One region of the Streptomyces sp. NPDC086787 genome, then DNA from elsewhere that is predicted to be linked to it. Evidence: riboswitches for the same ligand, from Rfam matches in the RefSeq annotation. Region 1 holds a riboswitch; the other holds the start of a gene.
The links. A riboswitch is a leader RNA that binds a small molecule or an ion and turns the genes downstream of it on or off. The one in region 1 is predicted to bind thiamine pyrophosphate.
Positions count from the first base shown of each region.

Region 2: linked by a shared signal. The riboswitch ahead of ACIPK3_RS27860 (thiamine ABC transporter substrate binding subunit) and the one ahead of thiC (phosphomethylpyrimidine synthase ThiC) in region 1 are both predicted to bind thiamine pyrophosphate.

Region 1 covers NZ_JBIVBC010000003.1:75,205-79,851, forward strand. The annotation lists gene thiC (phosphomethylpyrimidine synthase ThiC) at 1-1,642, opposite strand, end outside; TPP riboswitch at 1,635-1,813, opposite strand; gene ACIPK3_RS09950 (YibE/F family protein) at 1,896-3,284, shown strand; gene ACIPK3_RS09955 (SsgA family sporulation/cell division regulator) at 3,379-3,816, opposite strand; gene ACIPK3_RS09960 (IclR family transcriptional regulator) at 3,916-4,647, opposite strand, start outside.
Region 2 covers NZ_JBIVBC010000015.1:71,940-76,586, reverse strand. The annotation lists gene rlmN (23S rRNA (adenine(2503)-C(2))-methyltransferase RlmN) at 1-932, shown strand, start outside; TPP riboswitch at 956-1,063, shown strand; gene ACIPK3_RS27860 (thiamine ABC transporter substrate binding subunit) at 1,132-2,205, shown strand; gene ACIPK3_RS27855 (ABC transporter permease) at 2,250-3,851, shown strand; gene ACIPK3_RS27850 (ABC transporter ATP-binding protein) at 3,851-4,647, shown strand, end outside.

The DNA of each region.
Region 1 (4,647 bases):
CCGTCTTGGCCGGTTCGGCCGGAAGCGTCTCGTCGTGGAACTCCCGCGCCGTGTCCGGATCCAGGGCCAGGTTGAACTGGTCCTCCCACCGGAACTCGAAGCGCGCGTCGGACAGCGCGTCGTCCCACTCCTGCGCGCCGGGGTGCCCTTTGGCGAGGTCGGCCGCGTGGGCGGCGATCTTGTAGGTGATGACGCCGGTCTTGACGTCGTCACGGTTGGGCAGGCCCAGATGCTCCTTGGGCGTGACGTAGCAGAGCATCGCCGTGCCCCACCAGGCGATCATCGCGGCACCGATGCCGGAGGTGATGTGGTCGTACGCCGGCGCGACGTCCGTGGTCAGCGGGCCGAGCGTATAGAACGGAGCTTCATCGCAGATCTCCTGCTGAAGGTCGATGTTCTCCTTGATCTTGTGCATCGGGACGTGCCCCGGGCCCTCGATCATCGTCTGTACATGGAAACGCTTCGCGATCCGGTTGAGTTCCCCGAGCGTGCGCAATTCCGCGAACTGCGCCTCGTCGTTGGCGTCCGCGATCGAGCCCGGCCTGAGGCCGTCGCCCAGCGAGTACGTGACGTCGTAGGCGGCGAGGATCTCGCAGAGTTCCTCGAAGTTCTCGTAGAGGAAGGACTCCTGATGGTGCGCGAGACACCAGGCCGCCATGATCGAGCCGCCGCGCGAGACGATGCCGGTCTTGCGGTTCGCGGTCAGCGGGACGTACGGGAGCCGGACGCCCGCGTGGACCGTCATGTAGTCCACGCCCTGCTCGGCCTGTTCGATGACCGTGTCCTTGTAGATCTCCCAGGTGAGTTCCTCGGCCCTGCCGTCCACCTTCTCCAGCGCCTGGTAGAGCGGCACCGTCCCGATGGGTACCGGGGAGTTGCGCAGCACCCACTCACGGGTGGTGTGAATGTTGCGCCCTGTTGACAGGTCCATGACCGTGTCGGCGCCCCAGCGGGTGGCCCAGGTCATCTTCTCGACCTCCTCCTCGATGGAGGAGGTCACCGCGGAGTTGCCGATGTTGGCGTTGACCTTCACCAGGAACCGTTTGCCGATGATCATTGGCTCGATCTCCGGATGGTTCACGTTGGCGGGCAGTACAGCCCTGCCCGCCGCGATCTCCTCGCGGACCACCTCGGGTGAGACGTTCTCCCGGACGGCCACGAACTCCATCTCCGGCGTGATCTCGCCCCGGCGCGCATACGCGAGCTGTGTGACCGCCTTGCCGTCCCGGCCACGGCGCGGCTGGCGGGGCCGGCCGGGGAATACCGCGTCGAGGTTGCGCAGGCCCCCACGGGGGGATGTGTGCCTGACCCCGTCGTCCTCGGGACGGACGGGACGGCCCGCGTACTCCTCTGTGTCGCCGCGGGCGATGATCCAGTTCTCCCGCAGCGGTGGCAGGCCCCTGCGGACGTCGGTCTCCACTAGCGGGTCGGTGTACGGGCCTGAGGTGTCGTACAGCGTGACCGACTGCCCGTTGGTGAGATGCACCTGACGGACCGGCACGCGCAGATCGGGACGTGAGCCCTCGATGTACCCCTTGTGCCAGCCGATGGACTTCCCGGTCTCCTCGCCGACCGCGTCCGGCGCGTTCGCGCCGTTCGCGTTCTGCGCTGAGGCAGGCGTGCGTATGTCCTTCTTGGTCATGAGACCTACTCCCTACGCCGGCATTACCCGGTAACAGGTTCAGCGGTCGACGCAGCGGCTTCCGTCTCTGTCGCCATTCGTGTGAACCAGCTCGTGTTCCACGTGAAACATGGCGAATACGGAGGTCAGCGCCCTCTCAGCCCGGTGCTCCGAGCTCCCGCGTGTGCAAAGGTGCTTCTACGCTAGCGTCAATTCGGGCGAGATGAACAGAGGGCCCCTCTCTCGTTCTTGCGATGATCGGCCGGTGACCACGATGCAGAACCACCCGTACGAGCCGCCCGAGCCGCCGCACACCGGCTCGGGAGAGGGCGACGGACGACACGGCGGCGGACACGGCCACTCGCACGGTCACAGCCACGGCCCCGCAGCTCCGGTCTCCAAGCACCTGCGGAAGGTCATCGCGGCCATCCTGATCCCGTTCGCCACGGCGGTCGTCGTCGGGCTCGTGGTGCTCTGGCCCGGCGGCGCCCCGTCCCACGAGCGCACCGGGGTCGGCTTCGACCGGCAGACCCAGCAGGCCACCGTCACCGCGGTGGTCGAGGTGAGCTGCGAGTCGGTGAACGCCTCGGGACAGACCCCGCCCGATGACACCTCCAGCGGCGGGAACGGTTCGGCGTCCCGGAAGGCGAACGGCACCTGCAAGAAGGCGACGATCCGGATCGACACCGGCAAGGACAAGGGCCGCACGTTCACCGAGATCGTGCAGCCCGACCAATCACGTCAGCTGCACCAGGGCGAGAAGGTCGTGGCCGCGTACGAGCCGTCCGCGCCCAAGGACCTGCAGTACTCGGTCACCGACGTGGACCGGAAGTTCCCGATGGCACTGCTCGCCGGGATCTTCGCGATCGCCGTCGTGGCGGTGGGTCGCCTGCGCGGCGTGATGGCGCTGATCGCACTGGCCGTCAGCTTCCTGGTGCTGACCCTCTTCATCCTGCCCGCGATCCTCCAGGGAGCGAATCCCCTGCTCGTGGCGGTGGTCGGGGCGAGTGCCATCATGCTGATCGCGCTCTACATGTGCCATGGCCTGTCGGCACGCACCTCGGTCGCGGTGCTCGGCACCCTGGTGTCGCTCGTGCTGATCGGCCTCCTGGGTTCGGAGTTCATCGACTGGGCGGTACTGACCGGCAACACGGACGACAACACCGGCCTGATCCACGGCCTGTATCCGTCGATCGACATGAGCGGACTCCTGCTGGCCGGCGTCATCATCGGTTCTCTCGGTGTCCTGGACGACGTGACGGTCACACAGACCTCGGCCGTCTGGGAACTGCACGAGGCCAACCCGTCGATGGGCTGGCGGGGGCTGTACCGGGCGGGCATCCGTATCGGCCGTGACCACATCGCGTCGGTCGTGAACACTCTCGTCCTCGCCTACGCCGGGGCGGCGCTGCCTCTGCTGCTGCTCTTCTCGATCGCGCAGAGCAGTGTGACGACCGTGGCGAACAGCGAACTGGTGGCGGAGGAGATCGTGCGCACCCTGGTCGGTTCGATCGGCCTGGTCGCCTCGGTACCGGTCACCACGGCCCTGGCCGCTCTGGTGGTCTCGGCAGACCGGCCGGGACCAGGACAGGAGACGGGCAGGACCGCGGACGGCCGGCCGGCCACGACGCGCGGTGGACGGGGCCGACGCCGCAAGAAGTGACGCCCGGGCGGCGCATTGCCGCCGGATCAGGAGAAGCGTTACTGCACCGGTCCACACAGCGCCACCGAGCGCCGTGCGCTCATCCCCATGACGTTCAGCCGGCGCTCTGTTCCTCGGCCAGGATGCGGTCCAGGGCCTCGTCGAGATGGGCGTCGAAGTCGGCGAGCGCTCCCTCCTGACCGAGCGGGACCAGTTTGTCCGTGCGGTCCAGGAAGGCCACCAGCGGCGGCGCCGAGGAGCGGAACACCGCCTGGTCCCCGCCGACCTGAAGCCGGATCAGGACCTCGCCCAGCACGTCCGAGTCGGTGGGCGCGATGTGCACATCGCCGTCGCCGCACGGCCGTCCCACCCCGTCGATCAGCAGCTCACGTCCGAAGGCCCAGGTCACCGGAGCGTCCCCGGGCAGATGGAAGGTGAGCCGCACGGCATAGGGATCACAGGTCTCGTAACGCAGCTCCACCGGAATACGGAAAGAGAGCTCCTCGGACACGAGGAAGCTCATCATGACCTCTGCTTGTACGGACTCGCGCATCGCCTACCCCGTCTAATGACACCGACTGGCCGTGTTTGATCCCTGTGACACTGGTCAAATCTTGCAGAAAGTGCACGCGAGATCACAAGGAGTGAGTTTTCAGATACTGATAGAGAGCGCGAGCGTCCCGAGGTTCCGCCCGACCTCGCTCTGCAGCCGACGGGCCGCGGGCAGCAGCCGGTCGGCCTGGTGGGCGGGCAGTGAGATGGCCATCGTGGCCGCGGTGGCGCCGACCGTGATCGGGATCGCGGCGCACACCGTCCCCAGCGCGTACTCCTGGTGCTCGGTCACCGGTGTCATCCGGCGCACCCGGTCCAGGCGCCGCAGCAGGCTCTGGCTGTCACGCACCGTGTACGGGGTGAGGGAGCACACCTGATGGCGCGCGAGGTGGTCGCGGCGGGCGGTCTCGTCCATCTGGGACAGCAGGCACTGCCCGACCGCATGCGCGTGCCCGGTCTCACGGAAGCCGGCCCACTCCTCGACCGCCGGGTTGCCCGGGCTGTCGGAGACGCACATGACCTCGATCTCGCCGTCCCGGTACATCGCGTAGTACACCGGCGCACCGAGGGCGTCGCGCCAGTGCGCGAGTACGCCGGCGACCGTGCTGCGACGTTTCTCCTGCGCCCCGCTGCTGCCCAGCCGTTCGGCCGCCTCACCGAGGAAGAACAGTCCCTTGTCACGGCGCAGATAGCCCTCGTGCACAAGGGTGCGCAGCAGGTGGTAAGCCGTCGGGAGCGCGAGGCCGGTCTCACGGGCCAGTTGCTTGGCGGGGGCGCCGTACTGATGTCCGGCGACCGATTCCAGCAGGCGCATCGCGCGCTGGACGGAGCC
Region 2 (4,647 bases), on a different contig from region 1:
CGGAGCAGTGGACCGACATCCCCGCCGCCTCGCGGGGCAAGCTCCGGGAGGCGCTGCTTCCCGAGCTGATGACGGTCGTACGGCATCTGTCGACCGACCAGGGGACCACCCGCAAGACCTTGTGGCGGCTGTTCGACGGCACGCTCGTCGAGTCGGTGCTGATGCGCTACCCGGACCGGGTGACGATGTGCATCAGCTCGCAGGCGGGCTGCGGCATGAACTGCCCGTTCTGCGCCACCGGGCAGGCGGGGCTGGACCGGAACCTGTCCACCGCCGAGATCGTGCACCAGATCGTGGACGGGATGCGCGCACTCAGGGACGGCGAGGTGCCCGGCGGGCCTGCCCGGCTGTCCAACATCGTGTTCATGGGCATGGGCGAGCCGCTCGCCAACTACAAGCGGGTCGTGACGGCCATCCGGGCGCTCACCGACCCGGAACCGGACGGCCTCGGGCTGTCCCAGCGCGGCATCACCGTGTCGACCGTCGGACTCGTCCCGGCGATCCACCGCTTTGCCGACGAGGACTTCAAGTGCCGTCTGGCGATCTCCCTGCACGCGCCCGACGACGAACTGCGCGACACCCTGGTCCCCGTGAACACCCGCTGGAAGGTGCGCGAGGTGCTCGACGCCGGCTTCGAGTACGCCGCCAAGTCCGGGCGCCGGCTCTCCATCGAGTACGCCCTGATCCGCGACATCAACGACCAGGCGTGGCGCGGTGACCGGCTCGGCCGGATGCTCAAGGGCAGGCCCGTGCACGTCAACCTGATCCCGCTCAACCCCACGCCCGGGTCCAAGTGGACCGCCTCGCGGCCGGAGGACGAGAAGGCGTTCGTGGAGGCCATCGCGTCCCACGGAGTTCCGGTCACCGTCCGTGACACCCGAGGTCAGGAGATCGACGGTGCCTGTGGCCAGCTGGCGGCCACCGAGCGGTAACCTGACCCGGTCAGTACATCTTCATATTCCGACAGGGGAGCGCCACAGCGCTGAGAGTGCGGCAGACGGGCCGCAGACCCTCTGAACCTCGCCCAGGTCATTCTGGGTAGGAAGTTCGGTCGTTACTCAAGCTGTTGCGCCCTGCCCGGGCACCCCGGGCAGGGCCGCGTCTCTTCCTGGACACCCAGGAGGAAATCCAGTGCACCGCAAGACCTTCGTGGCCGTCGCCGCCGGGCTCGGCCTGCTCACGCTGTCCGCATGCGGTTCGTCCGCGGACAAGGGGGCGGCGGACTCCAAGACCGTCGTCCTCGTCAGCCACAGCTCGTGGGCCGTCTCGAAGAACGTGCTCAAGGACTTCGAGAAGCAGTCCGGCTACAAGGTCAGGGTCCTCACGGACGGGGACGCCGGCCAGGCCGTCAACAAGGCGATCCTGACCAAGGACAACCCGCAGGGCGACGTCTTCTTCGGCGTCGACAACACCCTGCTGTCCCGCGCGATCGACAACGGTCTGTTCCAGCCGTACGAGGCCAAGGGGATCGGGACGGTCGACGCCGAGTACCAGCTCGACAAGGGCAGGCACCGGGTCACGCCCGTCGACTACGGCGACATCTGCGTCAACTACGACAAGGCGTACTTCGGCGAGCACGGGCTCACCCCGCCGCGGACGCTCGACGACCTGGTGAAGCCCGAGTACAAGAACCTCCTCGTCACCGAGAACGCCGCCACCTCCTCGCCCGGCCTCGGATTCCTCCTCGCGAGCGCGGCCCGGTACGGCGACGACAGCTGGCCCGAGTACTGGACGAAGCTCAAGGCCAACGGCGTCAAGGTCGTCGACGGCTGGGAGCAGGCGTACAACCAGGAGTTCTCCGGGTCCGCCGGCGGAAAGAAGGCCAAGGGCGACCGGCCGCTCGTGGTGTCCTACGCCTCTTCACCGGTCGCCGAGGTCGTCTACGCCAAGCCACGGCCGGCCACCGCCCCGACGGGTGTCGCGGACGGCACCTGCTTCCGGCAGACCGAGTTCGCCGGGCTGCTGAGCAACGCGAAGAACACCAAGGGCGGCAAGGCGCTCATCGACTTCCTGGTCGGCAAGGAGTTCCAGGAGGACGTACCGCTCAACATGTTCGTCTACCCGGTGGTCCGGGGCGCCAAGGTGCCTGCCGAGTTCACGGAGTACGGCCCGGCCGCCAAGGCCCCCGCGACCCTGACGCCCGGCAGGATCGCCGACAACCGCGACCAGTGGGTCAAGACGTGGACGTCGCTCGTACTGAAGTAGCCGGTCGACGGCGCCGTATGGAGAACGTGGCACGGCTCGCGCTGATGGCCGGGCCGGTCGCGTTCTTCGCGCTGTTCTTCGCCTACCCCGTCACCGCCATCGTCGCCCGTGGCCTCAGGGCCGACGGGGTCTGGCGGCTCGGCCCGATCGCGGACGTCGTCGCGCGGCCGGACATCCGGCACGTCCTGTGGTTCACCACCTGGCAGGCGCTCGCCTCCACCGCGCTCACCCTGCTGGTCGCGCTGCCCGCCGCATATGTCTTCGCGCGCTTCGCCTTCCCGGGAAAGCAGGTCCTGCGCGCCGTCGTCACCGTCCCGTTCGTGCTGCCGACCGTCGTGGCCGGTACGGCGTTCCTCGCGCTGCTCGGCCGTGGCGGGCTGCTCGACGAACTGTGGGGCGTACGGCTGGACACGACCGTGTGGGCGATCCTGCTCGCGCACGTCTTCTTCAACTACGCCGTCGTCGTACGCACCGTCGGCGGCCTGTGGTCCCAGCTGGACCCGCGCCAGGAGGAGGCCGCGCGGATGCTGGGCGCCTCACCGCTCGGCGCCTGGCGCAAGGTGACCCTGCCGGCCCTCGCGCCCGCGGTGGCCGCCGCCGCGCTGATGGTGTTCCTGTTCACCTTCACCTCCTTCGGCGTGGTCCAGACCCTTGGCGGCCCCACCTTCTCCACCCTCGAGGTCGAGATCTACCGGCAGACCTCGGAGCTGCTCGACCTGCCCACCGCCGCGGTCCTCACCCTCGTCCAGTTCGCCGCGGTGGGCGCGATCCTCGCCGTGCACGCCTGGACGGTACGGCGCCGGGAGACCGTGCTGCGGCTGGTGGACCCGTCGGTGACGGCGCGCCGGCCGCGCGGGGCCGGGCAGTGGGCGCTGCTCGCGGGTGTCCTCGCCACCATCGCCGTACTTCTCGTCCTGCCGCTCGCCGTGCTGGTCCGGCGCTCCCTCGACGCCCCCGGCTTCGGCTACTACCGGGCGCTGACCAGCGAGGACGGCAACATGTTCCTGGTGGCGCCGATCGCCGCGATCGGGAACTCCCTCCAGTACGCCGCCGCGGCCACCGCCATCGCCCTGCTGGTCGGCGGGCTCGCCGCGGCCGCGCTCGCCCGGCGCGACGCGGGCCGGCTCGTCCGTGGATTCGACGCGCTGCTGATGCTGCCGCTCGGGGTGTCCGCGGTGACCGTCGGCTTCGGCTTCCTCATCGCGCTCGACAGGCCACCGCTGGACCTGCGCCAGTCCTGGATCCTCGTACCGCTCGCGCAGGCGCTGGTCGGGGTGCCCTTCGTCGTGCGGACCATGCTGCCCGTGCTGCGCGCGGTGGACGGGCGGCTGAGGGACGCGGCGGCCGTGCTCGGGGCGTCGCCCTGGCGGGTGTGGCGGGAGATCGACCTGCCGCTGGTGCGTCGGGCGCTGCTGATCGCGGCCGGCTTCGCCTTCGCCGTGTCACTGGGGGAGTTCGGAGCCACCGTGTTCATCGCGCGGCCCGACAGCCCGACGCTGCCGGTCGCGGTGGCCCGGCTGCTGGCCCGGCCCGGCGACCTCAACTACGGGCAGGCGATGGCCCTGTCCACGATTCTCATGGTGGTGTGCGCGGTGGCGCTGCTGGTCCTGGAGCGGCTGCGCACCGACCGGACGGGGGAGTTCTGATGCTGCTGAGCCTCGCGGCCGCGACCGTGCGCTTCGGCGGGCGGCCGGTGCTGGACGCCGTCGACCTCGACGTGGCCGAGCACGAGACGGTGTGCGTGCTCGGGCCGAGCGGCAGTGGCAAGTCGACGCTGCTGCGCGCGGTGGCCGGACTCCAGCCGCTGGACGCCGGGCGGGTGTCGCTCGACGGACACGACCAGACGAGGGTGCCCGCGCACCGGCGGGAGGTCGGGCTGATGTTCCAGGACCATCAGCTGTTCCCGCAGCGCGACGTGGGCGGCAACGTGGCGTTCGGGCTCCGGATGCGTGGGGCGGCCAAGGCTCGGCAGCAGGCCGACGTACGGGAGTTGCTGGAGCTCGTGGGGCTGCCGGGCGCCGAACGCCGGGCCGTGGCCGCCCTCTCCGGCGGTGAGCAGCAGCGGGTGGCGCTGGCCCGCGCCCTCGCACCCCGCCCCCGGCTGCTGATGCTCGACGAGCCGCTCGGCCAGCTGGACCGCTCGCTGCGGGAACGGCTTGTCGTCGAACTGCGCGAGCTGTTCTCCCGGTTGGGCACCACCGTGCTGGCCGTGACGCACGACCAGGGAGAGGCGTTCGCGCTCGCCGACCGGGTGGTGGTGATGCGGGACGGCAGGATCGCCCAGTCCGGCACGCCACTTGAGGTGTGGCAGCGTCCGGCGGACGAGTTCGTTGCCCGCTTCCTCGGCTTCGGGAACGTGGTGACGGCGACCGTCACGGGCACCGCTGCCGACACGCCGTGGGGCAAGCTCCCGGTGCCCGAGGGCGCGCCGCAGGGGAAGCG